2 regions of the Rothia sp. HSID18067 genome follow, and region 2 is predicted to be linked to the other one. Evidence: riboswitches for the same ligand, from Rfam matches in the RefSeq annotation. Region 2 holds a riboswitch; the other holds the start of a gene.
The links. Region 2 has a riboswitch for S-adenosylmethionine ahead of D8M23_RS10105 (methylenetetrahydrofolate reductase). Riboswitches for the same ligand answer to the same signal wherever they lie in the genome.

Region 1 (7,310 bases), on a different contig from region 2:
TGGCTAGCTCCTCAACTGTATCAAACCGCCGGGGAAGCACGCAATAGGTCTTCATCATAATTTCCAAAACTTTTCTCAAAGCCGAAGCAGGTTCGCGGAGTAATCATTATTTCCGCGGTAAATCCCCCTATTTACCCGGTGGTGCACACCAAAACTGACAGCAGCTTTCAAGAACTGCACAGCTCGCCCAGGATGCGCTGGGCTGCTTTTCGGGCACTCTCGCCAGCGGCGCCAGCCTCATAGGCGTGCAGGGCATCTGCCGCCACATGCAGGCGCAGCACCCGTGGAAGGGTGGAAACCTCACGCAAAATCACGTTCGCCCGCTCGGGAGGGGCAGGTTCCAGGCCCCAACTCGGGGCAAATTTTGCCAGGTCACTGGGTAAAATATAGGCATCGATCAGAGAAGTTTTCATCCCCGCAAGTTCGTGCCGAACCCCGGTGAGCGCGAGCGCATTTGCACCCGTTCGCAGCAGGTCACTCGTATCGTAGGGTGCCACATAGTAGTGCACGATCATCCCTGTGCGGTGCGTATACTGCCGGAGCGCATCGAGCCCGCAAGCGCAGAGGATGCGGGCGCGTTCAGCAGCGATGCGGCGCGCATCCGGGGTAAGCAGGTGCCCTCCCCCGTTGAAATAGAGGGCGAGCTCGTCGAAAGATTCCTGCGAGATAACGTCACTCATGGCATAAACATAGCAAACACAGGACTAGTTTTTGAGGCTTTCATTGAGGAAGCTCACAATGTAGTCAGGATTCAAGCTCTGCGCCCTGGGCTGGGATTTTCACCGTTTTCTGATCAGGCACGGCTTATGAGTCCTTTCACTAGGCGTTCCGCTTCCCGCTCGCTTCTCGGGTCTTTGGAAATTAGGAGATCAACTGCAACATGCAAGGGGCGAATCTTAGGTAACTCTTTGATTACGCGAAGAATAACGTTGGCATCCTGTGCCGGAACTTCACGCAGTGCGTAGATAAATTTCAGGGATTCGAGATTGTGGGGAGTCACATATGCTTCTACGGTAGCCCCGTAAATTTCCGAATATTCGTGGCTGACACCCGTAAGCGCTAATGTTCGTTCGTCCATCAAGTCATGCAGGTCAGCAGAAGGCACAGCATAGAATTGAAGTTTCGCATCTGCACGCACTGCATACTGCCTAAGAGCTTCTACCCCACGTTCGGAGAGGTTATGTGCACGTTCTTTGGCACGGCGGCGTGCATCGGGGGTAAGGGATGCACTGTTACCGTCAAGATAGGCGGCAAGTTGATCGAAGGATGACATCGAGATTTTGCGCCCATGTGCGGAGTGATGCTCGTGCGGGTTATCTGAAACCATCCACCGCCCGGCGATTTTTTGTCCACTCAAAGATCCTCGTTCAAGGCGTGCACGCACGCTTCGGGGGCTCACCCCGGCGTGCTGGGCATATTCCGCGACTGACATCATGGCAAAAACATACCATAAGAGGAATATTTCTGCCATACTGCCCGGTCGGGAGGAACTTAGCCAACCTCACCGTCCAGGTAGTACCAGGTGCCGTGCACTTTCTCGAAGCGAGATTTTTCGTGCATGGTGCCTTTCACGCGTTCTTTGGCGGACGTGCCGGGAACTGAGCGGTAGTACGCCACGAACTCGACCGTGCCCGCCGCATCGAAGGGACCACCCGAAGAGCCCAGAATATCCAGCCGGTACCAGCGCAACATTTCATCCAACGTTAACTCGGCGGGGCGCGTATGCGGGTGCCAGCTTGCCAGCAGGTAGGGCGCATCGTGCAGGGCGAAAGCGGTAAATCGCGAGCGCATCAGGGCCAGCGGTGTGGGCGCGTTCAGGGTTCCGGATGCGGCAAACTCGCCCAGGTACCGCCCGCAGCAGGCACCGTATACCTCGCCGCTTGTGCAGGGGCAGCGGGCTTGAGGGTCGTACAGGGTTGTTTCGCTCATGCACCCCATTCTAAACATGCGTGAAAAAGAGCCTTTATTCGAATAAAGCGGCCTTTTAATGCTTTATTCAAATAAAGGCTCTTTTTATCATCCCAGGAGGGAAGATTTTACAACCATGCGCGCAGGCGCAGCGGGTTTAGTTGGCGATAGCGCGTGCCGGGGTATCTGCCGTGGAGGGCTTACCCACGTAGGCGCCACGGTACTTCGCGGCCGGGTGCGAGTCTGCAACCTTAGTCTGTCCCTTACCGAACAGGCTTTCGCGCAGGGTCTCGCCCTCGTAGGAGGTGCGGTAGCGTCCACGCTTTTGCAGCTCAGGAACCACGAACTCGATGAAGTCCTCGAAGGAGCCGGGTGAAACGTGGTATGCCAGGTTAATACCATCCAGTCCGCCTTCATCAATCCAGCGTTCTAGTTCATCGGCCACCTGCTGCGGGTCGCCCACAATAACCTCGCCCATACCGCCGATAGTGCAGTGCTCGGCAATATCCTTACGCGTCCACTGCTTATCCTTGGCCTGCAGGGTGAAGGGAGTGAGGAAGGACTGAATCGACTCGGTCTTCACATAGTTGAGTACCTCGTCCTCGTCGAACTGGGAAAGATCCACGCCGGACCAGCCGCCGATAATGGCCTGCGAAGATTCCAGGTTCACGTACTTGCGGTACTCTTCGTACTTTGCCTTCGCCTTCTCTTCGGTCTCGTCCACAATGATGGAGAGCATCGCAAAAACCTTGATTTCGTCGCGGCCGCGGCCGTTCTCTTCGGCGCGGTCACGAATGCGGTCGGTAATAATGCGGGTCAGATCGGGGCGCAGCGCACCGATAAACACAACCTCGGCATGCTTGCCGGAGAATTTCTGCCCGCGGCTGGATGCGCCCGCCTGGAAAATCACGGGGGTGCGTTGGGGGCTGGGTTCGGTCAGACCCGCGCCGGGCACGCTGAAGTACTTGCCCTTGTGCTGAATCGGGTGCACCTTGGCGGGGTCGGCGTAGATGCCCTTCTCGCGATCCTTGACGACCGCGCCGTCTTCCCAGGAGCCTTCCCAGAGTTTGTAGCAGACGTCCAGGAACTCTTCGGCGAGTTCGTATCGGGTGTCGTGCTCAATCTGGGTTTCAAGGCCCTGACATTCGGCAGCAGAAGGCAGGTATGAGGTCACCACGTTAAAGCCCACACGCCCGTTGGTGAGGTGGTCAAGGGAAGCGTACTTGCGTGCGAGCGTGTAAGGCTGCTCGTAGGTGACGGCTGAGGTCACACCGAAGCCCAGGTGCTCGGTTACGGCGGCCATTGCGGAGATCTGCATGAACGGATCGTTCACGGGCACCTGCGCGCCGCCTTCGATAGCAGGTGCGGCGGAGTTCTTGTAAATATCGTAGATGCCCACAACATCGGCTAGGAATACGCCGTCGAAGAAGCCCTTCTCAAGGATCTGTGCCAGGTCAGTCCAGTATTTGATGGTGTTGTACTCGGTAGCCCGGGAGCGGGGGTGGCGCCAGAGGTCGAAGCTCTGGTGACCCACACAGGTCATGTCGAATGCGTTAACTGCGATGCGCTTCTTCTGCTCAGCCATCTACGTATCCTTTCGCGAATGTTAGGGTGTTCCTGCACCCCGCGCGCCGCCTCCTTATAGGTGGTGGCCTTCTTGGTGTTCCAAGTTGTGCAGGTGGCGCATTCGCGCCGTACTTGCTTCGTGTTCCTTGAAGCCAGATCATCATCTGGGGCACCCCGCTACGGGAGAGGGTTGCCGCCCGGCTAGCCAGAGCTTTACGCCGGGACTCATAATCCTTGCGTTTTGAGTGTATCCCCTCGCAGATGGGGGTGAACAGTATATGACGAACATTAATTTTTGTGACTCCGCACCGTAATATTTCGCATGAATCATGCAATATTTAGTCACCGTTAGTCACGGTACGTCATGTGTTTTCGCTGCAATGGCACGCTCCTCTAGGGTTATAGGCGTAACCCATCCAGAGCGACTGAGAGACCTGGCTCGACGACGTCGCAGCAACCCCTAGCGGGTGCTAACGCCAGGACCGATGGAAGTAACATGACACAGAATCACCACACCCAGCTACCCGCCAACGCCCAGACGATCACTTTCGACGCCGTCAGCCAGTCGTTCCCACAGTCCGGCAAGAACACGCACGAGGTGCTTCGCGAAGTGAGTTTTACCGCCGCCGCGGGAGAAATTATTTCGGTCATTGGTGCCTCAGGGTGCGGCAAGTCCACGCTGCTGCGGGCCGCCGCCGGACTGAACCGCATTACGGGCGGGCAGGTGCGCATCGGCGACACCCCGGTGAGCGGGCTTGATCAGCGGGTGGCAATCGGTTTTCAGGAGCCGCGCCTGCTGCCCTGGCGCACCGTCGCCGATAATGTGGCGCTCGGGCTGCCGCAGGGCATCCCAAAGACACGAGCGCAGGAGCGCATCCGCGAGCTGCTGCGCCTGGTGGGGCTCACCGACTACGCCACGCACCGCCCCCAAGAAATCTCCGGAGGAATGGCTCAGAGGGTTTCTTTGGCGAGGGCGCTGGCGCGTGAACCCGGGGTGCTGCTGCTGGACGAACCGTTTGGGGCGTTGGATGCGCTGACCCGCATTAAAATGCAGGATTTGCTGCTGGATATTCACCGGCAAGACCCGACCACGGTTCTGCTGGTCACCCACGATGTGGAAGAGGCGCTGTACCTCTCAGACCGGGTGATTGTGCTCGGCAAATTCGCGCCCAATGCGCCCGCAACGATCACACGTGTAGTCACCATTAGCGACGCTCACCCGCGTGATAGGGCCAGCAAAGAGCTAACTGCCCTGCGGGCTGAGCTGCTGACAGAGCTCGGCGTGGAAAAAGCCGATACCACCCCGGTTCCCGCTTAGGGCAGGGCACAGCCTCCCGCGTACACCCAGAGCCGCTGCGCGCCCCCTCTTAGTGAATAATTATTCACAATTTACTGTTTTCTTCACCCCATCAGACACCCAAGGATTACCCATGACAGCCATCACCAGAGCCGAAGCTCTTAAGGGCTTGCTGGCCTTCAGCGCCCTCACCACCGTTCTTGCCGGATGCGCCGGAGAAGGCGCAGGAACCCCCGGCGCGGGAGCCGCAAAAGGCAAAGACACCGTGACCGTGGACTACGCCACCTACAACCCGCTCTCCCTTGTTATTAAAAAGAAAGGGTGGCTAGAGAAGGCCCTGCAGGAAAAAGGTAAAAAGCTAGAATGGGTCAAATCAGCCGGGTCAAACAAAGCCAATGAGGCTCTGCGTTCGGGAAACATTGATGTGGGCTCAACCGCCGGTTCTGCCGCGCTGCTGGCCCGCGCGAACGGCTCACCCATTAAGGTGATTGACCTGTACTCGCAGCCCGAATGGTCGGCGCTGGTCACCACCAAAAACTCGAATATTCATGCAGTATCAGATTTAAAGGGTAAGTCGGTGGCGGTCACCAAAGGAACCGACCCGTACTTCCTGCTGCTCCAAGCGCTCAAGAAGGAAGGCATCGCGGCGAAAGAGGTAACCATCCAGAACCTGCAGCACGCCGATGGGCGGACCGCCCTCGATAACGGGCAGGTCAACGCCTGGAGCGGGCTCGACCCGATTATGGCCAGCGCGGAAATCGAAAGCCACGACGTGCTGTTCTACCGCAACCTAGACTTCAATACGTACGGGTTCCTCAACGCCACCGAGCAGTTCCTCAAAGACAACCCGGACGCGGCGCAAACCATCGTGAACGTGTATGAGTATGCACGCAAATGGGCGCTGGAAAACACTGCTGAAGCAACCCAGATTCTCGCCGACGAGTCCGGTATTAAGTTAGAAACCGCCAAACTCGTGATGGAACGAACCCACCTGAATATTGACCCAATCCCAGGGGACAAGCAGGTGCAGGTGCTCAAAGGTGTTGGCCCGATCCTCGTCGAATCCGGGGACGTCCCCAACCAGTCAGACATTGATAAGGCGCTGAGCAGCATCGTGGACGACACATACGCCAAGAAAGCCGACAGCGCCGCCATTGAGAACGTGAAGAAGACGGTGAGCTAGCCATGAGTGTAACCCTCGACAAAATTTCCAACGCCCCAGAACTTTCAGATACCCCCAAACACACGAAATCCGCAGCCGCAGAAACCGCCGCAGCCCGCACGGCAGCTGCCAGCACCGCTGCCGGGCGCACCCAATTGGCGAGCTCCCACCGCGGCCAGCCCCGGCCAAAGCGCGCCCTGCCTCTGGGTGCCAAACACTATGTGGGGCTTATCCTGCCCGCAGCACTCATCACGCTGTGGTACGTGCTGAGCACCGCCGGGGTATTCACCGCGGTGCAGCTGCCCTCCCCCACCCGCGTCATAGCCGCCGGAACCGAGCTGGCCCAACGCGGCGAGCTAGCAACCCACCTGGTAATCTCCACCCAGCGGGTGGTACTCGGGTTCAGCATCGGCGCGGTGCTGGGGCTGGTTCTGGGGGCGCTTATCGGACTGTGGGGGCCCGCGCGCATCGCCGCAGCACCCACCATTGGGGCGTTACGCGCCGTGCCCTCACTCGCCTGGGTTCCGTTGCTGCTGCTGTGGATCGGCATCGGCGAAAACTCTAAAGTAACACTTGTGGCAATCGGCGCGTTCTTCCCCGTCTACACCACCGTCTCGGCGGCACTGGCGCACGTGGATCCTAAACTTGTAGAGGCCGCACGCGCCTTCGGATACCGGGGCGTTAAGCTTTTCACTACCGTCCAGCTGCCCGCCGTGCTGCCGTCCGTGGTGTCGGGGCTGCGCCTGGCGTTAGCGCAGGCCTGGCTGTTCCTGGTGGCTGCCGAGCTATTGGGGGCCTCCATGGGCTTGGGGTACCTGCTCACAGATTCGCAGAACAACGGGCGCACCGACCGTCTGCTGCTGGCAATTGTGCTGCTGGCGGTGCTGGGTAAGCTCACAGATGCGCTCATTGGCGTGTTTGAGCGCTGGGTGAAGGCAAAATACCCTAGCAACTAGGCGCCTTAGCCGTGCGGCGCCCCGAAAGGAAACCTTGGTGAAGTACAGACCAAGATATTCCTTCCGGGGCGCCACTCAGCTGCCTATCCTCTACAGCAGTTAGGGCAGCAGGCCACGTTCCCGCGCGAATTCAGCGGTTACCTCGTTATAGTCCACCTCAACCTCATAGGGGTCCGTCCGCGGGGTACTCGTCACACCCTGGGACGTCGCGCTGGCCGCAAACCGCAGAGTCTTCATATCGCTCTTCGCCCGCAGCGTGCTCATGCGCCGGTTACCGTTCACATCAGCGGCAACCGGCTGCGCATCAATCACGCCGTTCTTGTTAAAATCCACGTTACGGTGCGCAGGTTTACCCTTATACAAGTACCCGTAGGCGTTCGCCCCAAGCCCGCGCCGCTCATCCAGGTTCTTCTCATCCAGC
Region 2 (7,310 bases):
GCGCAATGTCCGCAATTTCGGCGTCAGCACGTTCGGCGGGGCGGATGCGCCGCATAATGGCGCGCGCATCCTCGGTGCGCCCCTGCGCGATAAGCCAGCGTGGGGATTCGGGCATGCGCAGCATACCGATGAAAAGCGCGAGTGCAGGCAGAGCGCAAACGGCGAACATCCACCGCCATACGCTGTCGTGTTCGCCCCAGAGGTTACCGATAATGGCATTCACGATGAACGCTGCGAGCTGCCCGCCGACAACCATGAGTTCGTTACGCCCGGAGAGTGAGCCGCGAATTTCGTAGGGTGCAAGTTCGGCGAGGAACACGGGTACGACTGCGGATGCGCCTCCCACAGCGAGCCCGAGCATCGTGCGGCCCATCAACAGTACAGCAATGCTGGGGGTGAAGACGCATGTGAGCGCGCCCGCGATGAAGAGGATTGAGAGTCCGATGATGGTTTTGCGTCGCCCGATGGCATCTGAGATGCGCCCGGTGACCATGGCTCCGAGGGCGGCGGCGAAAGCGAGGGAGCCTGTGACCCAGCCTTGAATGGTGTTGCCCATGCCAAGTTCGCGGCTCATGGGGTCAAGGGCACCGTTAATAACGCCGGTGTCGTACCCGAAGAGGAGCCCGCCGAAGGTTGCCACCAGCGCGATAACGCCCAGGCGGCGGGTGTGTGCGCCCTGCCCGAGCGGGGGTAGTGTGCTGGCGCGGTTCGGCGGATCAGTGGTGATGCTCATGCGGGTAGTCTTGTCTCTCATGCGGTCGGGTGTTCTGCGTTTTTGTGTGGTGCAGGGGTTTAACGCCCGCCCCGGCGGCAGTATTCCCGTTCAGCAATATCTGTGGTGAAGGTTGTGTTAGAAAAGCGCGATGCGCTCGGGGGCGGGGAAAATCTCGTTGAGCCGCGCCAGTTCGTCGTCGTTGAACCGCACGCTTGCGGCCTGCGCGTTTGCGCGTACCTGGTCGGGGGTGGTTGCCCCGGCGATCACGCTGGCAACGGGGTTCTGCTGTTTGAGCCAAGAGATGGACGCTTGAACCTCGGAGGTCCCCAGATCGGCGCAGAATTCGCGGTAGGCGTCGAGTTGTTCCCAGTCGGCTTGCGCAAGTACCTGCGCTTTGGAGTGCGACAGGCGTGACCCTGCCGGGATGTTGTCGCGGCGGTATTTTCCGGTCAAAAGCCCGTTAGCGAGCGGGAAGTAAGGGAGCACCCCGAGCCCGAAGTGGCGGGCGGCGGGCAGAATTTCGAGTTCGGCGCGGCGATCCAGCAGGTTGTAGTGGTTTTCGGCGGCGATAAACCGCTCAGTGCCGAGTTCGCGGGCGAGATGCTCGGCGTGGGCAAGCTGCCACCCCGCAAAGTTGGAGTGCCCCAGGTAACGCACCTTTCCGCTGGTCACGAGCGTATCAAGAGCAGACAGGGTCTCTTCCAGCGGGGTGTTCGGGTCGGGGCTGTGGTAGAAATACAGGTCAATGTACTCGGTTCCCAGGCGGCGCAGTGAACCTTCGACGGCACGCATGATGTATCGGCGTGAGCCGCGCGCATCCCAGTCGTTGCCGTTGAGGGTACCGGTAGGGAGCCCGAATTTGGTGACGATAATCAGGTCATCACGATTGAGGTTGAGTTCGCGCATCGCGGTACCGAACATGGTTTCTGAAAGCCCGGGCTCGGCACCGTACAGGTCAGCAATATCGAAGAAGCCGATGCCCGCCTCAACTGCGGCGGCGATCACGGCGTTGGTGCCTTCCTGAGTTTGAGTGGGGGTGCCGGGGCGCCCCAGGTTGTTGCAGCCGATACCGACGGAGGGCACGACCAGCCCGGAGTTACCCAGGCGTGCAGATGCGGGAGATTCGATGCGTTCCATACGTTTACTCTACCGTGTTTGACAGTACATGGTCGCAAACATTACGCCAATAGTGTTATACAACCTACACGAGCAGGCAGGCTTTCTTCTCCTCGCAATGCAGGCACGGGACAATTACCAGATATAAGTAGGATATCGTACGGAGTTTATTGTATTAGCGGCAGCCCCTACCAATACAAGAAGTAATGCGGCTACAGCCGCCAGCCCAATAAAGAGCAAACCTGAAGACGCTGTGGTGACACCAATAATTGCTGTTGCTGCTGCTGGTGAATGTGGTGTACGGGTGAGCATCATAGCACCCAACGCTAGCCCACCAGCCAGTGCTCCCAGCCACAGGGAATTCCCGGCCATTCCAGTAAGCACTCCAACCGTTGCACTAACAGTCTGTCCTCCAATAACGTTCCGTGGCTGAGATAGTGGCAATTTCGGTGCCCCCATCACAAGTGCCATGGATGCAGCCATGGGAGGTATAAGCAGCATATATCCCGTACTGGCAGTAATCGCTGCAAGGAGCGTGAGAGCAACAACGCTTGCCAGAGTAGCAACAAAAATCGTCCGTATCTTGGGTCGTGGAGGAGCTGCACTCCGCCACCATGGATTTTCCGCTGGGTTCGATTCATCGTTTTTCACAGCCTGCTGAGACGCATAAGGGTGTTGCGAGGATGACATAAAATCTACCTTCCTAATGTAGATACCATTAGACTAACCTCATGCTAGCATAGTCTTCATGGATGGCACGACAGCATTGCGTCAGAATCGGGAGAATCCATGAAATCGCAATACATTATTGACGGCGCTATGGTACGACCGCTAGAATCCCTAGCTTCGAATTTTGCAAGCAGCAGGTATTATGACGGCAAAGAAATTATTGATCGCTTCGAAAACATAGAAACAGCACAGGGATGGATAAACACAATGTCCCGAGAGCTTAGTATATGGTCACCATTTCAGATCAATGAGAAAGATTTAACGGTCTTTCAACAGTTGAGGGAACGTATTATTTCCTTATATTCAGCACGTATAGACGAAAATGAAGATGCCGTCAAGGATACATTATCTGCACTTACACATTCTTTAAAACCTCAAATCCATCATCTATCCGTTATCCAGATGGTGAACAGTCTAAACTCTAAGCATTCTATAGACACTCCCAACCAGTTAGTCGCGCTTATATCAGTTTCTGGTGCATTGACAATAGCGGGAGAGACAGGCGACAGGCTCCGTAAGTGCCATGCTCCTCATTGCGTCCTGTTCTACACACAGAACCACTCCAAACAACGCTGGTGCAGTAGTACCTGTGGAAACAGGTCCCGAGTAAGTCGGCACTATCAAAACCATAAATGAAATATTAATGAGAGAAACAATAATAAGGCTATTCTGTTGTTAGTTTTTGATTTACCCAACCTGCGAATAGAGTGGCTAAGTTAAAGCCAGGTAAGCTCCCTCTTTTTATCCCTCCACCCAGCGGACGCATAAAAACGTACTCAGACTATGTAATACAGCCCATCCTGCGCAATAAAATTTTCAAACTCGCGGGCACATTCCTCGCATTCACCCAACCCCAATGCCGATGTATCCGTCCGAACGCTCAGCACTCATAAAGAATAAATTCTTACGTTACTGAGAGGGTAAATCGTATGGAGAAGAAAAATTACTTGGAGCTAATAGCTCAAGATGACGTGCTGAAAAAGCCTCAATACCCAATGCTGATTTCCTCAGAGTAAAACCGGAAGCAGATAAAGGAGGGCCCCGACATATGCGCATATCCTGTGAACCTGCAGATTCACGGGTAGAGGCGGTCGGGGGACTCTTACGTACAGTTTACACAACATGTTTTCTCAGAACAATAGGTTTTCCTTGCAGAATGCCTTCTCCCTCTCGCCGCCGCGTCACCTCCTCTGCACTCTTCGCGGGCAGATAGTTTTGTGACGAGCAGATAACATTCCGCTATCTGCTCGTCGACATATTATCTACTCGCGGCCAAATCAGGTGGAGGTTTCAACGCGCTAGTCCGACCTGCCGCGAACCCGTATGACGTATTGTTTCGCCGCATCCCACAATATTAAGCGGTTATGACCGTGCGACGACATGTGCCGACATATTCTTGCTGGCACCGCGCATCCTGCCTAAAGTAGGAGTGTTATCTATCCAGAGCGACCGAGAGATCTGGCTCTTCGACGTCGCAGCAACCTCGCCAGCCTCCACCCCACGGGGTGGGCGGACAAGGTGCTCCCGCCAGAACCGATAGAAGTGAATTCCCTTCGCATTGTGCATAAAGAATTCGGCGTACCTTCGGGCACGCTTCTATCGGGTGAACACGAAGGAATGAAAATGACGACAGTTCACCCGGCTCTCTCCTACGAGCTGTATCCGCCGCGGTCGCACGCAAGCTGCGATTCCCTGCTCAAAACCATTACCGAGCTTGAGCAAACCAACCCGGATTACGTTTCCGTCACCTATTCGGGCGATGCGCAGCGCCGCCAAAAGACGCTGGCTCTGCTCGATCACCTGGTGCATGAAACCTCGCTGAACCCGCTGGCGCATCTCATCTGCGTGGGGCATTCCGTGGCCGATTTGGAACGCTCAGTTCGTCTGATTCTGGGGCTTGGAGTACGCGGTTTCTTGGCGCTGCGCGGCGATATTCCGCCCGAAAACACGCGCCCGCTTGAGCTGCCTTTTGCCCGCTACCTGGTGGAGCTGATTCGCAGGGTGGAACGTGAGGATTTCGCGCATCTTGCCGCGGGGAAAGTGTCGATTGGGGTTGCGGCGTACCCGCATAAGCACCCCGAGTCTTCCTCGCTTCTTCAAGACATTGAGATTCTGCTTTCAAAGCAGCGTGCCGGGGCGGATTTCGCCATCACCCAGGTTTTCTTTGAGACCGAGCGCTATTCGGGGCTGGTGGATGCTGCGCGCCTTGCCGGGGTTCAGATGCCCATTATTCCCGGTATTATGCCCGTTACCTCGCTGACTCGGCTGACGAAGCTGTGCGAGCTTGCCGGGTTTGAAGTACCGCGCGAGCTGGCGCATCGCCTAGAAACCGCGAGCGATTCGCGCGAGCTGCACCGCATCGGCGTGGAACATGCACTCGACCAATGCCGCAAGGTGCTTGATGCTGGCGCCCCCGGCCTGCATTTCTACACATTTAACGAGCATGAGGCTGTGCTGGACGTCCTCGAAGAACTCGACGTTCCGCGCTACTCGAACCGTTTCAAACTCCCCCTAAGCGATCTTCAATACCTCTAAACTCCCCTTTTATTTGACACCCTCCCACAGTAAGGAACTAGGATGACCCACACCCCATTCCCCGCAGCAACCATCATCGGTTACCCCCGCGTGGGCCGTTTCCGCGAGCTGAAAAAAGCACAGGAAGCGTTCTGGAAAGGCAAAATCACGCAGGATGAACTGCGCCAGGCGGCCGCAGATGTGCAGCGCACCTACTATGACCGTGTGATCGAGCGCGGTCTTAGCGCCACCGATTCGTCTATCCCGGCGACTTTCTCGTACTACGATCAGGTGCTCGATGCCGTGCGCCTTTTCACCCTCGTGCCCCAGCGTCTTGCCGACGCCAAGGATGCGCGCGGCCTGCTCGATCTGCCCGGGTACTTTGCTCTAGCACGCGGCACCGAGACGCTGCCTCCGCTGGAGATGACGAAATGGTTCGACACGAACTACCACTACCTAGTGCCCGAGATCGGCCCGGATACCGAGATCACGCTGAATCTTGAGGCTATCGACGAGCAGCTTGAAGTCGCCAAGGAGCACGGGGTGACGGTACGCCCGCAGCTGGTCGGCCCGCTCACCCTGCTTCTCGGGGCAAAAGCCGAACAGGGTTCGCCCGAAGGGTTCACACCGCTGGATCGCCTGGACGATTTCGTGAAAGCCTACCGGCAGGTGCTCGCCGAACTGGCGGCACGCGGCGTGCAGTGGGTGCAGCTCGACGAACCCGGCCTGACCGTGGACCGCGACATTCCCAACGCCAAAATCGCCGAATTGGCGCGTAAAACTTACACCGCGTTGGCAGCCGAAACGAACCGCCCCGCAATCCTGGTGACAAGCCCCTACGGCAACCTGCGCGAGAACCTGCCCGCACTGTTAGACACCGGTATTGAGGCGCTGCATCTCGACCTGGTTTCCACGCTCTACGATGCCGAGGCGCTGACCGCCTTCAAAGACTCCGGCGTAACCCTGGTGGCAGGTGCCATTAACGGGCGCAATATTTGGCGCGCCGACCTGCGAGCGCTCCTGCACGCGCTCCAGAACATTAACGGCGGTGCGGTGGCGGTTGCATCCTCAACCTCGCTGCAGCATGTGCCGCACGATCTCGACCTTGAAGACCCCGCCGATGTGCCCGTAGACGGTCTGGCTTTTGCCGACCAGAAAGTCGCCGAGATCGTGACTCTTGCCCGCGGTCTTGCCGACGGTGAGTCTGCGGTTGAGGCAGAGTTGAAGACCGCCGACGAAGCGCTGGCACGTTTCACAGCGGATCCGCGTAAGCATAATGCGGCAATCCGTGAGCGTGCCGCATCCGTGAAACCGCAGGATTTTGAGCGTCCCGAGCTGAAAATCCGCCGGGATGCCCAAGCCGATCTGAATCTGCCGAAGCTGCCGACCACGACCATTGGTTCATTCCCACAGACCGGCGATATTCGCCGCCACCGTGCAGAGGCACGTGCCGGTAAAATCACGCAGCAGCAGCTTGACGAGTTCCTGCGTGAAGAGATCACCTCAGTTATTAAACTCCAGGAAGATTTGGGCCTAGATGTGCTCGTGCACGGCGAGGCCGAACGTAACGACATGGTGCAGTACTTCGCCGAAAATTTCGATGGTTTCGCCACGACGAAGCACGGCTGGGTGCAGTCCTACGGTTCACGCTGCACCCGCCCATCGGTGCTGTTTGGCGATGTGAAACGCTCAGGTGAAGGGCTGCGCGGCGAGGCCGTGACCGTGCCCTGGATTTCCTACGCCCAGTCCCTCACCGATCGTCCCGTTAAGGGCATGCTGACCGGCCCGGTGACTATTCTGGCTTGGTCGTTCGTGCGTGATGACCAGCCGCGCGAGGAAACCGCGAATCAGGTTGCATTGGCGCTCGCCGACGAAATCGCCGATTTGGAGGCGGCAGGCATACGCATTATTCAGGTGGATGAACCAGCACTGCGTGAGCTTTTGCCGCTGCGCCGTGATGAGCAGCCCGCGTACCTGGCGTGGTCGGTGAATGCGTTCCGCCTGGCGACGAGCGCGGTCGAGGATAAAACTCAGGTTCACACCCACCTGTGTTACTCGGAGTTCAACGAGATTATTGATTCGATTAATGCCCTGAATGCGGATGTGACCAGTATTGAGGCGGCGCGCTCGCATATGGAGCTGCTGGCGGATATTCCCGAAAGCTATGTTTCGGGGCTGGGCCCGGGCGTGTGGGATATTCACTCGCCGCGTGTGCCTTCGCAGGCCGAGGTTGAGG

Region 1: linked by a shared signal. The riboswitch ahead of D8M23_RS07325 (ABC transporter ATP-binding protein) and the one ahead of D8M23_RS10105 (methylenetetrahydrofolate reductase) in region 2 are both predicted to bind S-adenosylmethionine.

The regions. Positions count from the first base shown of each region.
Region 1 is NZ_RBMF01000002.1:535,338-542,647, forward strand. Features, by position in the region: gene D8M23_RS07305 (hypothetical protein) at 168-680, opposite strand; gene D8M23_RS07310 (hypothetical protein) at 794-1,435, opposite strand; gene D8M23_RS07315 (YchJ family protein) at 1,492-1,929, opposite strand; gene D8M23_RS07320 (LLM class flavin-dependent oxidoreductase) at 2,066-3,493, opposite strand; SAM riboswitch class IV at 3,598-3,707, opposite strand; SAM riboswitch class I at 3,884-3,966, shown strand; gene D8M23_RS07325 (ABC transporter ATP-binding protein) at 3,971-4,792, shown strand; gene D8M23_RS07330 (aliphatic sulfonate ABC transporter substrate-binding protein) at 4,905-5,954, shown strand; gene D8M23_RS07335 (ABC transporter permease) at 5,957-6,889, shown strand; gene D8M23_RS07340 (C4-dicarboxylate ABC transporter substrate-binding protein) at 6,989-7,310, opposite strand, start outside.
Region 2 is NZ_RBMF01000003.1:281,064-288,373, forward strand. Features, by position in the region: gene D8M23_RS10085 (sugar porter family MFS transporter) at 1-754, opposite strand, end outside; gene D8M23_RS10090 (aldo/keto reductase) at 851-1,852, opposite strand; gene D8M23_RS12325 (HPP family protein) at 1,967-2,521, opposite strand; gene D8M23_RS12390 (CGNR zinc finger domain-containing protein) at 2,963-3,196, shown strand; SAM riboswitch class I at 3,994-4,103, shown strand; gene D8M23_RS10105 (methylenetetrahydrofolate reductase) at 4,184-5,095, shown strand; gene metE (5-methyltetrahydropteroyltriglutamate--homocysteine S-methyltransferase) at 5,138-7,310, shown strand, end outside.